4 regions of the Chryseobacterium sp. CFS15 genome follow, and region 1 is predicted to be linked to each of the others. Evidence: riboswitches for the same ligand, from Rfam matches in the RefSeq annotation. Region 1 holds a riboswitch; each other region holds the start of a gene.
The links. Region 1 has a riboswitch for thiamine pyrophosphate ahead of thiM (hydroxyethylthiazole kinase). Riboswitches for the same ligand answer to the same signal wherever they lie in the genome.
Positions count from the first base shown of each region.

Region 2: it holds a riboswitch for thiamine pyrophosphate, as region 1 does, so the genes downstream of both, thiS (sulfur carrier protein ThiS) here and thiM (hydroxyethylthiazole kinase) in region 1, are expected to answer to the same signal.
Region 3: it holds a riboswitch for thiamine pyrophosphate, as region 1 does, so the genes downstream of both, thiM (hydroxyethylthiazole kinase) here and thiM (hydroxyethylthiazole kinase) in region 1, are expected to answer to the same signal.
Region 4: it holds a riboswitch for thiamine pyrophosphate, as region 1 does, so the genes downstream of both, OH814_RS12570 (TonB-dependent receptor plug domain-containing protein) here and thiM (hydroxyethylthiazole kinase) in region 1, are expected to answer to the same signal.

Region 1 is NZ_JAVHYL010000001.1:38,355-43,582, forward strand. Features, by position in the region: gene OH814_RS00175 (HAD-IA family hydrolase) at 638-1,171, opposite strand; gene thiM (hydroxyethylthiazole kinase) at 1,190-2,143, opposite strand; TPP riboswitch at 2,207-2,299, opposite strand; gene OH814_RS00185 (CPBP family intramembrane glutamic endopeptidase) at 2,602-3,255, opposite strand; gene OH814_RS00190 (linear amide C-N hydrolase) at 3,311-4,408, opposite strand; gene OH814_RS00195 (DoxX family protein) at 4,456-5,097, opposite strand; gene OH814_RS00200 (GNAT family N-acetyltransferase) at 5,154-5,228, opposite strand, start outside.
Region 2 is NZ_JAVHYL010000007.1:112,871-118,098, reverse strand. Features, by position in the region: gene OH814_RS12670 (Crp/Fnr family transcriptional regulator) at 1-373, shown strand, start outside; gene panB (3-methyl-2-oxobutanoate hydroxymethyltransferase) at 433-1,248, shown strand; gene OH814_RS12660 (hypothetical protein) at 1,248-1,571, shown strand; gene OH814_RS12655 (RNA pseudouridine synthase) at 1,575-2,255, shown strand; TPP riboswitch at 2,541-2,641, shown strand; gene thiS (sulfur carrier protein ThiS) at 2,699-2,905, shown strand; gene thiC (phosphomethylpyrimidine synthase ThiC) at 2,917-4,728, shown strand; gene OH814_RS12640 (thiamine phosphate synthase) at 4,725-5,228, shown strand, end outside.
Region 3 is NZ_JAVHYL010000002.1:209,031-214,258, forward strand. Features, by position in the region: gene tenA (thiaminase II) at 1-286, opposite strand, end outside; gene thiD (bifunctional hydroxymethylpyrimidine kinase/phosphomethylpyrimidine kinase) at 273-1,106, opposite strand; gene thiE (thiamine phosphate synthase) at 1,103-1,741, opposite strand; gene thiM (hydroxyethylthiazole kinase) at 1,738-2,535, opposite strand; TPP riboswitch at 2,597-2,689, opposite strand; gene OH814_RS03705 (response regulator) at 2,838-3,194, opposite strand; gene OH814_RS03710 (TonB-dependent receptor) at 3,577-5,228, shown strand, end outside.
Region 4 is NZ_JAVHYL010000007.1:91,952-97,179, forward strand. Features, by position in the region: gene OH814_RS12565 (hypothetical protein) at 1-614, opposite strand, end outside; gene OH814_RS12570 (TonB-dependent receptor plug domain-containing protein) at 785-2,917, opposite strand; TPP riboswitch at 3,025-3,118, opposite strand; gene OH814_RS12575 (WG repeat-containing protein) at 3,184-3,951, opposite strand; gene OH814_RS12580 (bifunctional aconitate hydratase 2/2-methylisocitrate dehydratase) at 4,303-5,228, shown strand, end outside.

The DNA of each region.
Region 1 (5,228 bases):
TTTCAAAGTCAAAAGTGAATTAGGGAACCTGACCTAGCGACGAGGAATACCACGTGCAAAGATTGTAAACTGCCATGAATACAATAGTGCAGAGTGTTAATGCAAATGCCTGCTGTCGGATTTTTAATTGCTTTTTAGTCATGCGTCATGATATTTAGGAATGAACAACGACGACTAAGTAAAAGTCCTTTTCTTATCAGCATAATCTTACGTTTTTTATGATTTAACAATTAAAAAAGTTGATAAAGAATCAAATAATAAACCATTGAACATTAAATTTTTGATATATTAACTAAAATAAGATGATGTGGTATCTGTTTATCATAGCTAAAACAAAGTGACTGTTATGCAGAAGAGTATATCGCTATTGCTATCGAACCATGTCCGTTTTTGGCAGCAGATTCTATAAATATATTAATCAATATCTTGCATACGGCTTATGTATGTCTGTGCAAAGGGTAGTACAGTGGTAATATTACTTATTTGGCGATGAATATGGCAAGCACAAGGTTGTAGCGGTCAGGATGATCGGTCACGGAAGTTTTAAAAATGAGAATAATAATTTTGCGGATTTTGGAAAACTTATATTGAGTTTATTTCCATAGACCGCAGTGATAAAGAATTTATGAATGAATTATTAGAAAAAATCAAGAATATTGAACATGGTTTTAAAACAAGAATCCTCAATGACAATACATTCAGATGGATTTATCCGAAGTTTATTTGCTGTCAGAAGATAAATTTCCGGATCAGGTTTTCCTTTCGGAACATCATCTGCAGATGTCACAGCATCAAAGTAGTGGTCGAGCCCTAACTTATTTAGAACCACCGGAATGATGATGGCCGGAGAATTTGTCGCCAAACCTATCTTCAATCCTGATTTATGCAAGGATTCTATGAATGCTTTAATACCTTTCATCTCACAATTTTCAGTTTTGATCAGTTCCATGACCCTTTGTACAACTTGTTCCTCTACAGCCTGAAGAGTGAGACCTGACCAAGGAAATCTTTCATACCAAAACCGGGTTACTTCTTTAGTTGTCATTGATTGAGTCAATGCTGTAAATTCGTCTAAAGACGTGAAAACTTCTGATTCTGCCTGTTTCCAGAATTTTTCAGAATCGATCAGTACACCGTCCATATCAAATATAACCGCTTTTACCTGATCCATTAAGCCCATTTTTTAAGATCATATGCAGCTTCCCAGAAAATGATATTCCATTCTTGAGGAGGTGATAAATGCTTCTGTCATTTTTTCTCTAACAGCGGCAGTAGCTTCTGATGCAACCTCATCACAGAGATTGATCGCCTGTTCTACGGCATCTGCAAATTCTTCACCACCGTAAGTGTCAATCCACCTTTGGTAGGGATTGTTTTCAGATTGAAGATGATTGTAAATATGATCTCCCACTTTTTTGTAGATCCAAAAGCAGGGCAGCACTGATGCCATTGCAATCTCTACAGAATCCATAGCAGCTGTGCTCTTACGAAAGTGAATATAATGACACGCAGGCTGTATTTCCCCTTTTTCATTTAAGCCGAAGTCTTTAAAATAAGATTCGTGCAGTATATTTTCTACTACGATGGCAGTTTCTGCATATTTAAGATATTTTAATGTTTGACTGACGATAATGTCGGTCTCACCGGAGATACAGACCACTGAATTACAATTTTGAACCATGGTCTTTGCTGCTTCCAAAGCTTCTGTGCTTTGAGCTGTACTGTCTACTCCTTTTGTAATACTGGCATTTGCATCTGCAAGGGCGATGATCTCCGAAGCATTTCCACGAATTGCTGTTGGATGGTATTTTAAAAGCGTACTCAGAACTGTATCACGATAAGCAGTAGCGCCAGCTCCTACAGGATCTAATATCCAGGGCTTTTGCAATAGGGTAGCATTTTTAGCGGCAAGAAGCATTGCTTCTTCCCAGTACTCATCCAGTGTACCTATGTTGATTACCATAGCATTTGAGATCTTGACCATGTATAGCACCTCTGGTTTGGCATGAGCCATTATGGGCGATGCGCCAACGGCCAAAAGAGCGTTGGCCATATTGTTCATCACAACATAATTGGTGATATTATGAACTAGGGGAGAAGTATTTCTTACGTGAAGGATGTGTTGCCAGAGATTATTTTCCATTCTAATATTTGTTTGTAAATAGAAGCTTTAGGATAAAATCCGGAACAACAGTCATTATCAGAATAATGACTTATTGCTTTTCCCTACGTCGGTGTAAGCCGTATCAGGTTCAAAGGGACTGTCTCAATTCTATTTAGAATACCCCTAAAGCGTGAAGCAAAAGTATTGAAAAATTATCAAAATGCTATAATAATTTCGCCTGATATTAAAGGATTAATTTTTATCATTTTTTCTAATAAATTTATTGTTATAGGAGCCCGTAGAAAAATGATCTCACTGGCTTTTTTTTAAATTGCAATCTTACAAATGAATATTTGCAGTACATAATGGCTTCATTTTCATAAGGGTTTTCTTACTTCTTATAAAAATAGAAGCCAAATATATTGATCATTTCTACTATATTTAACTTTCAGATAGAAATATGAGAGTTAAAATTAGCTATAAGGTTACCAGATGATTTACCAAATAAATTCATAAAATTCAATATATCCGAAATAACTCAAACTTAGAAAGACTGTATCGATCAATCCATGGACGATTATATTGATCCAAATATTTTGATACTTAATATACAACAGTGCAAATGCAATCCCAAATACAAAGGTCATTATTAATCCAGCTATTCCTTGATACATGTGTGGTAAACAAAAGAGTAATGTTGAGAGAACGAATACGATGACCTTTTTATCTCCGAAAACATTTCTCAGCTGAGCAAAAGCAAATGCCCTGAACAACAATTCCTCTCCTATTGCGGCACTGATCCACATTCTGTACAACCATTTAAAATACTGGGACGCATCGCCTTCAATGTGCTTAAAGGCAGAATAATCAGCCGGTTCATTACATAGCCAAGTGACCAATGGCTGTACAATAAAATCCAAACCCAGTTCTAAAATCACATAGGAGGCTATAATTACTTTTAGATCATGAAAATTGAGATTCTTAAAATTTAGCATTTTTAGATTTCCATTCTGAAGATATATGATAATCAAAACAAATATAATGATAACACAGAACGTGTACGGAAATCTAGTCAGTGGATTGTAGATCACCAGACAAACTACTGCAAGCAAAACGAGGGACATCCACTTATTCTGAAGTACTGATTTCATCGTAAAAATAATTTAGTCAAATATTAATTGGCTGTTTTTTCTAAAAACATCTAAATCATGGCAAAATGTTTTCAAAAAACGATACAATGTTTTTTTTGAGTTTTTCGAAACTAGCGGAATTTCCGAATTCTTTATTGTCGTAGCCAATTGGAAATCCTTTTTCAACATAAGTATTGTTTTTTGCTGCTGTAAGAATTTGGAATTTGTCGTTAACGGTTCCCGTTTCATCAGTGTGGATATCTAAATATTTTATTGATGCGTTTTTAGAAAAATCCAACTTGCCGATGTAAATTGTCTTCACCTCTTTCTTCAAGTCAGACCTAAAATAAAGATTCATCTTTTTCGTGTCAATGACCGTCTGCCATTCACCTGGATGTATGGCGTTCAAGATACTCCAGGCATAGTCTATAGGTCTAACATCGTACTTATAATTCTTCAGCATATAATATGCACGGTTATACCGGTCTTCCCAGTTCTTATTTTGATCAAAATCAAACTTTTCATTTCCACCCAGAAAATCAAACTTTTTAGCAGCAGCCAGATCCTTATGATATTGATTGTTGCAAAGTAAGGGCATCGGCATTTCCTTGTTGGTAAGGACTGTATACTTACCATTCAATAGAGCAATCGTGGCAGAGTTTCCTTTGGCATCGGTCAGAAAAAAATGACTTCCGGCTGCATTAGGCCACCAGTCGATGTTTGGTCCATCATTCAGATGGGCCACAACTTCATTGACCGATTTGTAATTGTCCAGTTGATACTGGATCCATTGTGCCCAGAACATATTGGGCTGCTTTGGATTGTAAACTTTGGTTGTTTCTTCCAGATATAATTCGACCAAAAAAAGACCTTTTTCATTAACCCCGTAGCAAGGAAAATCATATCCCAAAAGATTGAAGGTGACAGATCCGAATTTTGATATCCATTGTTTATGAGGCTGAAGTTGATCAGTTGTCAAGTTCTGCCAGCTAATGTTCCTTTTAAGAACATCACGTTTGTTGATCACGATCATCCCCGGCATTGTTTTCCAGTTTTCGTTGAAGCCGACAACATTATGATTTTTACCTGCGAGTAAAAATGCGGAGCAGGCTCTACTTTGGACGGGATAGACGATCGAAAAAATTACGATAAGACGCAAAAACAAAAATTTCATAGAGAATAATTTATAGATTTATTATCAGCAGATGTAGAGAGATTCTTCTACTGTAGCTTGTGTGATGAACTTACCTTGCTTGAATTTTTCCAGAAAGAAAAATTGGTGTAGAGTAGTGTAGCTCCTAAAATGAAGTATACCAATATAGCAATGGTTTCTGATATCAAGTCTGTTTTTGGACTTGTACAACATAGGGTAAGAAGACTTATGATATAAATGATACCGGCATTGATCCAGAGTTTTGATACTGCAGGTGCATATTTCTTTTTTTGTAAATGGTTATCAGAATATAATTCTGCGATTCTGTTTTTATCCCAATAAAGTAAAATAAAACCGGCGAGCATCATTAAGCTCGTGATGATCCATGTTCCTTTGAAAGGCAGAGAAATGGTGATCATCCAGATATTACTTGTGATCGCTAAAAATAATAATGTACCTATTAATGCAAATCGCTGTGTGATCAGAAGTATTGCTGTAATGATCTGGGCCAACCCCAAAAAATTATAATACATACCTGATTGATAAATGACTTCAAAAAACTGACCTACCGCTTCAGATTTTGGCAGCTGAGTGAATCTTTCACCAATTAATTTTGTAAATCCAGAAGGTACAAATGCCAATGCTATAAGATATCTGATGTGGATAATGATCCACTGAATCAATTTAGATTGTTGAACTTTATAAAACATAGATTGAAGAATAGTGGTTGAATAGTTTAGACATTAGACGCATTCTTAGTTCTTGGTTATATCTTCATAGTGTATCTATCTAGTCCTTCACTAAAACCATCTGCTAAAACATCCACAATCTTAAAACCGTT
Region 2 (5,228 bases), on a different contig from region 1:
ATTCTTACCTGCAGATATTTTTATGGACTTATTAGAAGTAGATCCACAGTTATCTTTTGTGATGCTTCAGAAAATATCTTACGAATTGGGAGAGTCTTCCAATACGATTACTTTCTTGGCTCAAAAAACAGTAAGAGAAAGATTGGCAGAAATCCTTATTCTTTTGGAACAAAAGTTAGGAACTGATCCTGAAGGTTTCATCAAAATTTCTTTGACGAGAGAAGAAATTGCCAATATCATCGGAACGGCTACCGAAAGTGCCATCCGATTGATCTCCGAATTTAAAGGGGACAGTCTCATCGAAGTAGACGGCAGAAACATCAAAATTCTCAACCACGATAAATTAATGAAACTAGGACACGTAGTTTTGTAAAATTCAAATATCTAAGTCGGCGAAAGCCGACTTTTTAACTTAAAACAATCATATACATTATGTCTGTTCATTCCGAAATTAAAAGAGTTACTACAGAAACCTTACGAAAAATGAAATTCGACAAGGAGAAAATAACAATGCTTACCGCTTACGATTTTACAACGGCAAAGATGGTTGATGCCGGTGGGGTTGATACCATTCTTATCGGCGACTCTGCAGCCAATGTAATGGCGGGTTTTGAAACGACACTTCCTATTACATTAGATCAGATGATTTATCATACTCAAAGTGTGGTAAGAGGTGTAGAAAGAGCATTGGTAATTGCTGATCTACCTTTCGGAACCTACCAAAGTAATCCTGATATTGCATTAGAATCTGCAGTTAGAATGATGAAAGAAGGGGGTGCTCACGCTATTAAAATTGAAGGTGGAAAAGAAATTTCAAAATCGATTAAAAAAATAATCAACGCCGGAATTCCTATTATGGGACATTTGGGATTAACGCCGCAGTCTATTTATCAGTTTGGAACGTATAAAGTGAGAGCTAAAGAAGAAGCTGAAGCTGAAAAATTGATCAACGATGCAAAATTGCTTGAAGAATTGGGCTGTTTTGGAGTTGTTCTTGAGAAAATTCCAGCAGATTTGGCTAAAAGAGTGACGGAAAGCATTTCGATTCCAACAATCGGGATTGGAGCCGGAGCTCATTGTGACGGACAGGTTTTGGTGTATCATGATATGGTGGGAATGAATAAAGGTTTCTCTCCAAAATTCTTAAGAAGATACCTCGATTTATATACAGAAATAACAGGAGCAGTTTCTCAATACGTGAAAGACGTGAAAAATGCTGATTTCCCTAACCAAAATGAAAGCTATTAATGAAAAGTAATTTACAGGCAACACAAGGAATTTTATCAATTTTAGCAATCATTTGTTTAGCAGCGGGTTGGTTTAAAATTTTCCCGGATAATATTAACTATCTTCTTTCGGCAAGATTATTTTATATTTTAATTGGAATTAGTTTTATCGTGCAGGGAAGAATGTTGATGCACACAAAATTTATGTATCCTATGTACGCTGCGGCAGGTTTGTGTATCATCGGCGCATTTTTACCAATCGATTCAAGTCTTAACATCATAAAAACGATTGGTCTTTTAGGCGGAGTTGTTATTTCTTTTGTAAGCAGATCACAGAATCGTTAAGGTATTATGGAAGAGCAGATTGTTTTTGAGGATAATCATCTTTTAGTTATCAATAAAAAAGTAGGGCAGCTCGTTCAGGGCGATAAAACCGGCGACGAACCTTTACTTGATTCTATTAAAGATTTCATCAAAAAAAGAGATAATAAACCCGGAAATGTTTTTCTGGGTTTGGTACATCGTATTGATCGCCCAACTTCTGGTTTGGTCATTTATGCTAAAACTTCAAAAGCGCTTTCAAGATTAACTCAAATGGTGAAAAACCGTGAAATTAAGAAAACGTATTGGGCGGTTGTTGCTAAAGAAATGATTCCTCAAACGCAAAGATTGGTTCATTATCTTCAGAAAAACGAGAAAAATAATAAAGCGATCGTCTTTACGAAAGTGACCGAAGGGGCAAAAGAAGCAATTCTTACTTATAATGTAATTAAAGCGTTAGATAATTATCTGCTTTTGGAAATTGATTTGGAAACCGGTAGGCATCATCAAATCAGGGCACAGTTATCAAAAACCGGAGTTCCGATTAAAGGTGATTTAAAATACGGTGCGCCCCGTTCAAATCCCGATGGCGGAATAAATCTTCACGCCAGAAAACTTCAGTTTATACATCCTGTTACAAAAGAGGAGGTGACAATTGTTGCTCCCGTTCCGCAGAATGACGCAATTTGGAGAGCATGTGAAGAATAAATATTAAATATAGAAATAAGTAAAAAAATGGAAACTGGAGATCATCTTGTTTCCATTTTTTTTGTATTGAAATTATCTTAAGTATGGGCTTGCAGAATATTTCATTTCAACTTCTAAAAAACTTATAAGCCTCGAATGCACGAATATTATTACGTTAAAGATGAAAAACATTCGTGTCTTCGTGGCAAAAATATTTTCAAGCACTTAAAGCTTCCAAGCTTAATCTTCTAAACTCCCATCTCTTTCAAAAAATTTTGTCCATTTTAAAAAAATGTCTAACTTCGCTCCCAACTTTAGGGGTGTCTGTTGACAAAACAGGCTGAGACTTTACCCTTTGAACCTGATTTCTAGATCATACTAGCGTAGGAAAAAGTGAGATGACTTTGCTGTACATTCTATTGTACAATGATGGGCATTCCTAAAGTATATTTAAAAATTTAGGAATGGAGCTCACAATCAATCACACACTAAGAAATTTTGATGTACTTCCCAAAACGCTGGAAGCACTTATCGCTATGGAATTACCTGAAAAGAAAAAAGGTATTGCCGTAGCGCTCAACAATCGTATTATTCCGCAGTCATTCTGGGCGGAAACTATTCTCAACAACCAAGATTCAATTTTAATTATCACTGCTACTCAAGGCGGTTAAAAAATATTTTTATGGCTCATAAAATCACACGTTCGCCGTTTCCGAACTCAAAAAAAATCTATGTTGAAGGGAAAATTCACCCAATCAATGTAGCGATGCGTGAAATACAACTAAGTCCGACAAAATTAACCAACGGAAATTTAGAAGAAAATCTTCCTGTCACCATTTACGATACTTCAGGACCTTACACCGATGAAAATTCTGAAATTAATATCGAAAAAGGACTTCCAAGAATTAGAGAACAATGGATTTTGGATAGAAATGACGTCGAAGTTTTAGACGGAATTACCTCAGAATACGGAAAAGCCCGTCTTGCCAATTCAAAATTAGATGAACTGCGTTTTTCGTATAACCATCAGCCAAAAGTTTCCAGAGAAGGAAAAGAGGTTACCCAATTGTATTATGCAAGACAGGGGATTATCACTGCTGAAATGGAATATATTGCCATTAGAGAAAATCAAAGAATCGAGCAATTAGATTCTGTTTCAAAAGAGATGGCTTTTCAACATCCGGGAAATAGTTTTGGAGCAAGAACTCCGAAAAGAAAGATAACTCCCGAATTTGTAAGAGACGAAATTGCAGCCGGAAGAGCAATTATTCCAAATAACATCAATCATCCCGAAAGCGAGCCGATGATTATTGGGCGAAATTTTTTAGTTAAAATTAATGCAAACATCGGAAACAGTGCTGTTTCATCAAGCATTGAAGAGGAAGTTGAAAAAGCAGTTTGGGCTTGCAGATGGGGAGCAGATACGATTATGGATCTGTCAACCGGAAAAAACATTCACGAAACCAGAGAATGGATCATCCGAAATAGTCCGGTTCCGATCGGTACCGTTCCGATTTATCAGGCATTGGAAAAAGTAAAAGGTGTTGCAGAAGATTTAACATGGGAAATTTTTAAAGATACCTTGATCGAACAGGCAGAACAGGGAGTTTCATATTTCACGATTCATGCCGGAGTTTTGTTGAGATATATTCATTTGACCGCAAAACGTGTGACAGGAATTGTTTCCAGAGGTGGTTCTATCATGGCAAAATGGTGTTTGTTCCATCATAAAGAAAACTTTTTATATACTCATTTTGAAGAGATTTGCGAGATCATGAAAAAATATGATGTTGCTTTTTCTTTAGGAGACGGTCTTCGCCCGGGTTCAATTGCTGATGCAAATGATGAGGCACAGTTTGCCGAATTGGAAACTTTAGGTGAGCTGACAAAAATTGCTTGGAAGCACAATGTTCAGGTGATGATTGAAGGTCCGGGACACGTTCCGATGCATATGATCAAAGAAAATATGGATAAGCAATTGGAGATATGTGATGAAGCACCGTTTTACACATTAGGCCCTTTAACTACGGATATTGCACCGGGATACGATCACATTACTTCCGGAATTGGTGCAGCGATGATTGGCTGGTTTGGTTGCGCGATGTTGTGTTATGTGACCCCGAAAGAACACTTGGGACTTCCAAATAAAGAAGATGTAAAAGTTGGAGTTATCACTTACAAGTTGGCTGCTCATGCTGCAGATTTGGCGAAAGGTCATCCTGGTTCGCAATACAGAGACAATGCTTTGAGTAAAGCAAGATTTGAATTCAGATGGGAAGATCAGTTCAATCTTTCTCTTGATCCGGATACGGCGAGATCTTATCATGATGAAACACTTCCTGCGGACGGCGCGAAGATTGCGCACTTCTGTTCGATGTGCGGACCGAAATTCTGTTCAATGAAAATTACGCAGGAAATTCGTGAATCTGCAGAAAAAGGAATGTTTGATAAATCTCAGGAATTCATCGAAAAAGGGAAAGAAATTTATATATGATTATCGTAATCACTCCCGAAGATAAAGTTCAAAATGAAACTGAGATCATCAATCAATTATTTCAGGAAGGTTTGGATTTGCTTCATATCAGAAAGCCTTTTATTAACCAAAATGAAATGACGGATTTTATTCAAAAGATAGATTCAAAATTTCAGTCTCAATTGGTTTTATACAGTCATTATGATTTAGCAGAAAACTTTAATATCTCAAGATTTCATTTCAGGGAAATTGACAGGCAAAATAGTTTATTTCAATCTTTCACAGATAAAATAATTTCAACGTCTGTTCATGATATTGAAAGTTTTAATCACTTGAATAAAGAATGGGAATATGCATTTATTAGTCCGGTTTTTCCGAGTATTTCTAAAAAAGGATATGGTGAAAATTCGAATATTTTGAATGATATTAAAAAACGAGATAATCCAAATGTGAAACTGATTGCTTTGGGAGGAATTAATGAAAATAATATCAATGAAGTTTTTGAAAGTGAAATAGATGGA
Region 3 (5,228 bases), on a different contig from region 1:
TTAAGCCAAAATCTTTAAAATAAGATTCATGAAGTGCGTTTTCGACTATAATTGCGTTTTCTGCATATTTCAGATATTGTAAGGTGTTGCTAATATCATGTGCTCTTGCTGCGATCAACGCCAATGCTCTTCCGAAATGCTCGAGATATAAAGAATCCTGAGCCATGTAAAACTGAAATTTTTCTTTGGGAAGACTTCCATCTGCCAATTGGGCAACAAAAGGCATAGTAAGAATAGCTTGATACCGTTCTTCAGTTTGTTTCCAGGTTAATTCAGACCAATTCATTTTTAATTATTTTATGGGGATTAAAAAAGTGATTAAGAGGACCATTTCCTTTTCCGACGACAACATCTTTTCCGTTTTTAATAGCTTCAAAAACATATTCCTGCGCTAATTCAACTGACTTAGACAACTCTTCACCTCTTGCTATAAAAGCAGCAATTGCCGAAGAAAGCGTACAGCCGGAACCGTGAGTATTTTTGGTGTTAAATTTTTCAGTTTCAAAAGTTAATTGCTCGCCATTTTCTTCAAAAAATAACGAAGTGACGGTAGGTAATTCCTGATGTCCGCCTTTGAGAAGGATATTTTTGCAGCCTGATCTTAAAATCTTTTCGCCCGCAATCTGCATATCTTCTAAGGTTTTCACCTCCATTTGTGCCAATATCGAAGCCTCATCCATATTTGGGGTAATAATTTCTGCAATGGGAAATAATTTTTCAACGATGGTTTGAATGGTTTCTTCTTCAATCAATTGATGTCCGCTTGTGGCAACCATAACAGGGTCAAATACAATTGGAATTTTTGGATATCTAGCTAGAGTATTTACGATGGTTTCAACCAATTGAGAATTATGCACCATTCCAATTTTAATGGCATCCGGGAAAATGTCGTCGAGTACAGCTTCTATTTGATCTGCAACAGCCTCCATTGAAACGGGATATATTTTTCTTACGCCCATTGTATTTTGAACCGGAAGTGCGGTAAGCACAGATGTTGCATAACATCCCAAAGCTGAAAATGTTTTGATATCTGCCTGTATGCCTGCGCCGCCACTGCCATCAAAACCGGCAATCGTAAGAACGGTAGGATAAGAATATTTTTTCATTTCAATATTTTATTTTTAATTTCGAAAGCTGCTTTTTCAGGATTTTCGGCACTGCAAATTGCAGATACAACAGCTAATGCATCTGCTCCTGCTTTTATAATGGAGGCCGCGTTTGAAGAATTGATATTGCCGATGGCAACGAGTGGCTTGTCTGTAAGAGATCTTATTTTTGATAAACCTTCCAATCCCCATTCAGTCACGGTGTCTTTTTTGGTGTCGGTATTAAATATTGGACTGATGCCAAGATAATCTGACAATTCTGTATTTACATTTTCAAGTTGGCTTAAATATTCAATAGAATATCCAATTATTTTATCTTTAAAAAACAATTCATTTCTTAGGCTTGACGGAGATTTATCGTTATTCCCGACATGAATTCCTGCCGAACCAATTTTTTCAGCAACCTCAAAATTGTCATTAATAATGAGTGGAATATTATATTTATAGGTAATCTCTTTTAATGTGAATGCTTTCCGAAGAAAATCTTCTGTTGAGGTATTTTTTTCACGAAGCTGAATAATATCAACGCCACCCAAAATTGATTTTTCTGCAACTTCAAGAAAATCTTTCCCCAAACAATCTTTCTCAGAAATAACCAAATACAGCTGATAAGGAAATGAAGGTTTTAAGATCATTGCTTTATCATTTTTAGATGAGCCGAAAATTCTTCTTCTGTAATATTGTAAAGTTTATCAATGATGTTGAGCTGTAAACTTCCGGGACCGGCACTTTGTTGAGCTGCTATTTCTCCTGCGATACCCAATAAACTCATTGCTGCAATAACAGCTTCTGTTTTGTTTTCAATAACTCCGATAAAAGAACCAATCAATGCAGTTGCTGTGCAGCCTAATCCGGTAACTTTGGTCATCATTGGATCGCCGTTTTTTAAATGGATTTCTTGATTTTCACTAATGATAATATCGGTTTCACCTGAAATACAAACTGTCGATTTGTGATTTTTGACCAATATTTTGGCAGCTTCTACAGCTTCATTACTTTTGGCAGTGCTGTCGACTCCTTTTGTGATCGTTTTACTGGTTTTTGAAAGGGCAATAATTTCAGAAGCATTTCCTCTGATCACTGTTGGATTTAAAGAAAGAATCTTGCTTAAAACCGAATCACGATAAGATGTTGCTCCGGCTCCTACAGGATCTAAAATCCAAGGTTTGTGTAATTCATTCGCTTTTTTTGCTGCCAAAAGCATTGCTTCTTCCCAATATTCATCAAGTGTACCAATATTAATGACCAATGAATTTGAAATGTTTACCATTTCTTCTACTTCAGATTTTGCATGAGCCATTATAGGTGATGCGCCAATCGCCAGAAGTGCATTAGCAGTGTTGTTCATCACAACATAATTGGTGATACTATGAACGAGGGGAGAATTGTTTCGTACGTGAAGGATGCTGTTCCAAAGATTGTTTTCCATTCTAATATTTTTATCAATAAAAGCTTTAGGATAAAATCCGGAACAACAGTCATCATTTAGAATATGACATATTGCTTTTCCCTACGTCGGTGTAAGCCGTATCAGGTTCAAAGGGACTCTCTCAATTCTTTTCAGAATACCCCTAAAGCGCAAGACAAAAGTATTGAAAAATATTGATTTTGAATGAAAACATTGTCTATATTGTCAAAATAACGCAGCTATTTCAAATTTTTCACTCTAAATAAAACACTCTGAAACAGATGCTTCAGAGTGTTTTTATTTAAAGTATAGTTGTTAAAATATTATGCAGTTAGCTTTTCAATTTTTACAAGAACATCATCGATGTCAAACGGTTTAGAAATAAATTCATCAGCGTTGCATGCATTGATTACATTTTCAGCTTTTGCATGAGCACTGATAATCATTACCGGAATTTTTGAAGTAGCTTCATCTTCTTTTATTTGATTGCAAAGATCGGTACCCGAACCATCAGGTAATCTTACATCCAATATAAAAACATCCGGAACAACCGATTGATCTCTATTGTTGAAGGCATCAACAGTAGCAAATGAACGGACGTCATAATTTTCGAATGACAGGAGCAATTGTAATGCATCTCTGATGCCTGTCTCATCTTCTACGATAAAAATTGTTTTCATACATCTTGCTTGGCAAAAACAAAGCCAACATTGAGATCTTGCTAAAATAATTTATCATAATATAGAATGAAAATTCAAAGTTTATGAAGATGAAATTGGTGAGCATACGCTTAAGATATTTCTTTATTTGAGTAATTGTTTTTAATTTTTTCTATTCCTGAATTTTTTTTAATTAAATAATGTTGTTGATAATGAGTGGTTTGTGTGTATTTCTATACGATGAGATTTGGGCAGGTAACAGCAGGATAGCTGAAATTTTCGATAAGTATACTTTTATAAAAATAAAAATATGAGAAATATCATGTCTTTCAGATTTAACTTTTCTCATGCTTTAATTTAAATGAAAGTATAAAAGTAATAATTATTAATCACCAGCCACAAAATGAAGAAATCTATAATAACTCTTGGTATTTTACTAAGTACCACAAGTTTTATCTTCGCACAGGAAAAAGAAACCACAGGTAAGGCCTCGGATAGTACAAAATCCAATAATAAAACGAAGGATATTGAGGAAGTAGTCGTTATCGCTTACGGTACACAAAAAAAAGGAGAGGTCACCGGATCTGTCGGAAAGGTGAGTACGGCGAGTTTCAAAGATCGTCCTATTGCACGAGTTGATCAGGCATTAACGGGTCAGATTGCGGGTGTTAAAACCCGTGCTACTTCAGGAAAACCGGGAGAACCCTTAGAAATTCGAGTGCGTGGTTCAGCTTCTATCTCAGCAAGCAATTCTCCTCTTTATGTAGTTGATGGAATGGTAGTAGATGACATGGCCAATGTTTCTCCAGATGATGTGCAATCGATTGAAGTACTAAAGGATGCTGCATCAACGGCAATGTACGGATCGAGAGGCTCTAATGGGATCGTGATTGTAACGACTAAAAAAGGAGTTTCAGGTAAGCCATCATTCTCATTTTCTCAGTATTATGGTGTTCAAACCATCGAGAAAAAGCTTGACATCATGAACAGCGCAGAATGGATTGACTATGCAACCGAGTCTATTAATAAAAGATGGGTTGCTTTATCTCCAGGGAATTCAGCTTCTGACAGCTATGCAGTGAGAGCAAATTATTTTAATCTGGCAAATACTACTGATTATAATCTGGCAAATATCACCTATATGGTCGATCCAAGATGGGGAACCAATCAGGTAGCAAATATCGACTGGCAGGATGCGTTTTACCGCCCGGCCGCCATTCAGAATTATCAGTTATCGGTGAGAGGGGGAAGCCAGAATGTAAAATATGCAATCTCGGCTGCGTATTTTGATCAGGAAGGTATGGCGCTTAATACAGGTTTTAATAGATTTAATTTAAGTGCAGTTATTGATGTAAATATTTCTGATAAATGGAAGGCCGGAATTACTTTACGCCCAAGTTATTCTCAAAGTTACGGAGCTGCGGTAGACGGGAAAGATAATGAAGCACACAAAATGCTTTCTATGGTTCCAGTAGCAGAATTATCAGCCGGTCTTTATACCAATTTCTGGAAAAATACAAGATACAGATGGGCGGGTTCTACAGTAAGCCCGATTGGAACTTTAGAAAACACAACCAATGATACCAATGAATTCAGGTTATTGTCTAGCATGTACATGTCTTATGATATTTTACCGGGATTAAATTTTAAAATTTCAGGAGGTGCTACTAATAATTATAACATCAATACCGGTTATATACCAACTTTCAATTTAGTTACAAATATTCCGGGGCAGGTAAGTATTGCGAGCAGAAGAACGGTTAATTATAACCGATATTTAGGTGAAGCTTTATTAAATTATAAAAAGACCTTCGGAAGTCATAGTATCGCCGCTCTTGCAGGGTATAGTGCCGAAAATTACAGAACGACTTCACAATACAATCGTAACAAAGGTTTCGCTAATGATGATTTGAAAACGTTTAATTTCACACAGTCTGCATCAGTGCTAAATTCAGAATATACAGCTTCAGAGCGTATGCTGATCTCATTATTCGGACGTGTAAACTATGATTACCAAAAGAAATATATGCTATTTGCAAGTATACGTAGAGACGG
Region 4 (5,228 bases), on a different contig from region 1:
ATTTTCTTTTCAATTCTCTTCGTTTTGGTTTGCACCGAAACATCATCAAAAGATTTTTTCCCGAAGAGAAGTTCCTGTTGAGTATATCCTACATACAATATCCCCAAAACCGGAATGATGAAAAGGAAAATCCAAAGAATAGATTTATTAAACTTATAATCTTTCTCTTTGTTTACAGGGCTCTCGAAAGATTCTCCTTCGTTGATATCAGAAAAACGAATTTCTTCCAAACCATAAAAATCCGGATGATCAGATTCCAGGCGATTTCCTTTGAAATGGAGCTGGCCGTCTTCAATAAAAACAGTTCCTAAATTCTGAATCTCCAAAACCTGCTCGGCCTGAAGTTTTTTCTTCCAAAAATCTGTCTGAATCTGCAATTCATTCTCCGCAGCTTCTTTTGAAATTGCTTTTTTATTGCTGATAAATCCTATCAAATCGTCAGATAAAACCTGATAATCAGAATGGAATGCTATTTTTGAAGAAGGAGGAAGAATACTTCCGTTTTCTGAGTTGATGACCGCTTTAGAATTTTCCAGAGAAAATACACCAAACTTTGGAACGGTAACGGTTCCAAATTGCTTCAGATAGTCTAAAATGTAAGCTGAAATATTCATTTGGTGGCAAATTTATGACTTTTTCGTGACTTTTTGAGAGATTTATTTATAATGTATAATAAGCAATAAGTTAAAAATTAAAACTAAAAAAGACTGCCGAAACAGTCTTTAAAAAATTTAATCTGAACTTTACTTGAAATATAATGATATGAAATGGTGTCGAATTTTAATTATTGGATTTTCCAGCTGATTCCGAACATGAAGTTGGTTCCTGCCTGAGAAAAATAAACAGGACCATTGTAAACGTAACCGTTGTTTACATATTTCTGATTAAAAATATTATTAACCAAAAGCTTTAAAGCAACCTCATGTTTTGCAATTTTAAAGTCATATTGCGCATTAAAATCTGTAAGAAGATAATCGGCAAGCTGTAAACTCTGAGTTTCTGTATTATCAAGATATTGCTTCCCTACATACTGATTCATCAATGCCAATTGGAAATTCTTAGTTGGGGTGTATTTCAGACTAAGATTGGCAATCAAATTGGGTGAAAAAGAAATTTCTGTATTCCCAAGCTCGGTAATTTCTTTTTTATTTTTAATTCTGAAATCAAGATTTCTGTTTTGGCTTACACTTACGTTTCCAGAAATCTCCCATTGTTTTGAAAGTTTTGCCAAAGCTCCAATTTCTAAACCTCTTCTGTAACTTTTCCCGGAATTGGTTCTGATAAACTCTCCGATATTACTGATCTGCCCATTCAGAACCAGCTGATTCAGATAATACATATAATAAAGATTGGCTGTAAAAGCGACTTTTCCAAATTGCTTTTCAATTCCTGCTTCAAAATCATGTAGTTTTTCTGATTTCACATCATTGTTTGATATTAGATCATCACGATTGGGCTCGCGTTGCGCATGAGCATAAGAGAAGAAAACTTTTCCGTTTCCTAGTTTATAATTAACTCCTGCTTTTGGATTAAAAAATAACCAGTTTTCATTAAGATTAGCGCCTTCTCCATCACCTTCCATTAATATCTTTGTATCATAATCAATATTTCTCAACTGAAGATCTCCAAAGAATTCAAAATCATTCACTTTGATTAATGCTTTGGCAAAAGCTGCAACTTCAGTTTTCACCGAACGATTACGGTAATATTCATATTCATCAATATTTGGAAAATACACTCCGGTAACATTCCCATAATGTCTTCCGTAATACTGATTTCCAACCAATCCGAAATTCAAATCTAGATTTTCAAATTTCCCATACAAAGTAGAAACCAAGCCATAAAAATCATTATTCAACCATTTTTTTCTGATAAAATCGGTTTGATTTACAGGAGCTCCATTCAATTCGAATACCGGAAGATTGTAATTGGAATAATGTGTTGCTTCCTCATCTTCTTCGTTTACTCTTACGTAATTTTCATAAAACCCTCTTCCTTTAGTATAATGAAGAGTCGTTTCAAGATTCCAGCGTTCGTTGATGTTTTGTTCCCATAAAAACTGATAATGATTTTGTCTGTAATTATCGGTTTCGTTATCATAAAATTTTTCCTCGCCTGTAAAAAGATCTGTATACTGACCAGAATAGTTCAGTTTAGGAGTTGTTTCCCAGGTTTGCCTGTCGATTCCGTTCCAGGCCTGATACGTTTTTTCTTTTCCTCCAAAGGCCATCAAGCGAAGTTTTGTTTTTCCTTCTTCAAATAAGGCTGTGAAATTGTAAGAATTTAAATCTGAAAAAGCTCTGTCTATATACCCATCAGAATGAATATATGAATATCTTCCCATCACAGAAAGACGGTCTTTCCAGAATTTACCGGAACCTACTTCAGCTGAATATTTATAAGTGTTAAATGACCCGTAGCTGTCATCTGTTTTAATATAAAATTTTTCTTCAGGCTCTTTAGAAATCACATTGATACTTGCGCCAAAGGCAGAAACTCCGTTATTGGAAGTCCCCACACCCCTTTGAATCACGATTTGTGAAGCCGAGCTGGTAAGATCCGGAACATTAACAAAGAAAGTTCCCTGGCTTTCAGAATCGTTGAACGGAACACCATTCATCATCACATTAATCCCTCTCCCGGCAACTCCACGAATCCTAAATCCCGTGTAGCCGACTCCGTTTCCGGCATCAGAAGTAGAAATAATTGAAGTTTGATTTTTTAAGAGAATAGGAAGATCCTGCCCGAGATTTCGTCCGTCAAGATCTTTCTGTACATTGATGATTTCTTTAGCAACGGGAAGTCTTCTGGTAAAGTTGACGGCTTCAATTTCTCTGATTTTCAGAGAATCATTATTTAGAGTTTGAGCAAAACTCAATGAACTTGCGGTAAGCCCTAAAAAAAATAATCCTTTCATTCTTATAAATTTTAAAAATTTAATGGAATAAAAGGGGCGACTATATTTATAATCGATAAATTATGATTGATAAGTGATTTAATTTATAGTTTATCATTTATCATTCATCAATTATAATGAATGTTTCCCTAAACAGCATTACCCGTTCCAGGTTCATTGGGTATAATCTCAGCCCCGACTGGAGCACCCCTTTATTTCAGCGGCAAAATTACTAAAAATATGTGAATTAAAAATATTTTGATTTGGGATTTAATTTCACACTAAAACTAATAAGATCGGTTGTAAGAATCTATATAATAATAATTTTTATCATCTTTTGTGACTTCAAACATTTTCCCCAATTTCCAGCTGTAATTTCTTTTTATATCTGAATATTCAAATGGAATAATGATTTTGTTATTAACATCAATTACACCAAATTTATCGTTATACGTTGCTATGATCATAGGATTCGACGTGTCGTCGCCCTCCAAAATGTAAAGATACTGGTAACTTGGATAAATGGTAAACTGATTGCGGTCTGATGGATTTTTAAACTTCGAATCTTCGATAATTCCATACTTTCCACTAAGAATATAAGCATGAAACAATGCTTTTTTCAATTCTTGCTGGCATCTTCCCAGATCATTACTATTATATTGGTAAACTCTTTTTCCTGATTTATTAATTCTAAACGCAATACCGCCCTTTTCTACAGTAGCAAAATCTCCGCTTCCGAACTTTTTAACTTTCTCGTTAGGCGAGTTTAAAAGATTACAATCTTCACCAAAAAACATCACCAAATCATATTCCGGCTGAATTATAAATTTCCCTTTTTGATTGACAAACCCGGATTTTCCGTTCTTTTTTTGCGGAATCAGCAATGGCAACTCCTCATTAACTACTGGAAGTTTTGTTACAGTATTTTTAACAATATTTGATTTTACAGCTTTTTTAGATACACTTACATTGCTTTTTTTCAAAGGTTTAGATTGCGAAAAAGCAAAAACAGAACATGTTATCAAAAAACCCAACTTCAATTTCCTTAAAATCATTGTATGTTTATTTTGTGTCAAAAATAGAAAATATAAAATTCATATTTATAAAGAATCTAAATAATTTCAACCTTACAAAATAGTAAAATTTCGTAAATTTGGAAACATTTTCAAGTGTTTAATAACGGAAAACTAAATTTTGAAGATTTTTTTGATAAATCTAAAAAAATAACATCAGTTCTTATCTGTTAAATTTTTATATCAGAAAAGATTTTCAATAGACAGCTTCAATTTCCGATAACAAACTTAGAAAGATTTACGAATAAATCGTCAAACTATTTGAAAGTGATGCGTATTAGGAATCTCATTACATCCCGAAGGCGCATTTAAAATGAAAAGACTTCTAGAATTATGAATATTTATCAGGATTACATCCAAGAAATCGAAGAAAGAAAAAATCAGGGGCTTCACCCAAAACCAATTGACGGCGCAGATCTATTAAGCGCAATTATTGAGCAGATTAAAGATACAGCAAACGAATATAGAGCTGATTCTCTTAAATTTTTTATTTATAATACTTTGCCGGGTACCACAAGTGCTGCAGGCGTAAAGGCTAAGTTTTTAAAGGAAATTATTCTTGGCGAATCTGTGGTTGAAGAAATTACTCCAACTTACGCTTTCGAATTACTATCTCATATGAAAGGCGGACCTTCAATTGGGGTTTTACTTGATTTAGCTTTAGGAAATGATGAGGCAACTGCAAAACCGGCTGCTGAAGTTCTTAAAACTCAGGTTTACTTATACGATGCTGACACAGCACGTTTGAAAGCATCTTTCGAATCTGGTAACGTAATCGCTAAAGATATTCTTGAAAGCTATGCAAAAGCAGAGTTTTTTACTAAACTTCCGGAAGTTGCAGAAGAAATTAAAGTAGTAACATTCATCGCTGGTGAAGGTGACATTTCAACAGATTTATTGTCTCCCGGAAATCAGGCACACTCTCGTTCAGACAGAGAATTGCATGGGAAATGTATGATTACCCCTGAAGCTCAGGAAGAAATTAAGGCTTTACAGGCAAAACATCCTGATGCAAGCGTAATGCTTATCGCAGAAAAAGGAACAATGGGAGTTGGTTCTTCTCGTATGTCGGGTGTAAACAACGTTGCACTTTGGACAGGGAAACAAGCAAGCCCTTACGTACCATTCGTAAATATCGCCCCGATTGTAGCGGGAACAAATGGTATTTCTCCAATTTTCTTAACAACTGTTGATGTAACCGGAGGTATCGGAATTGACCTACAAAACTGGGTGAAAAAAGTTGACGAAAACGGAAACCC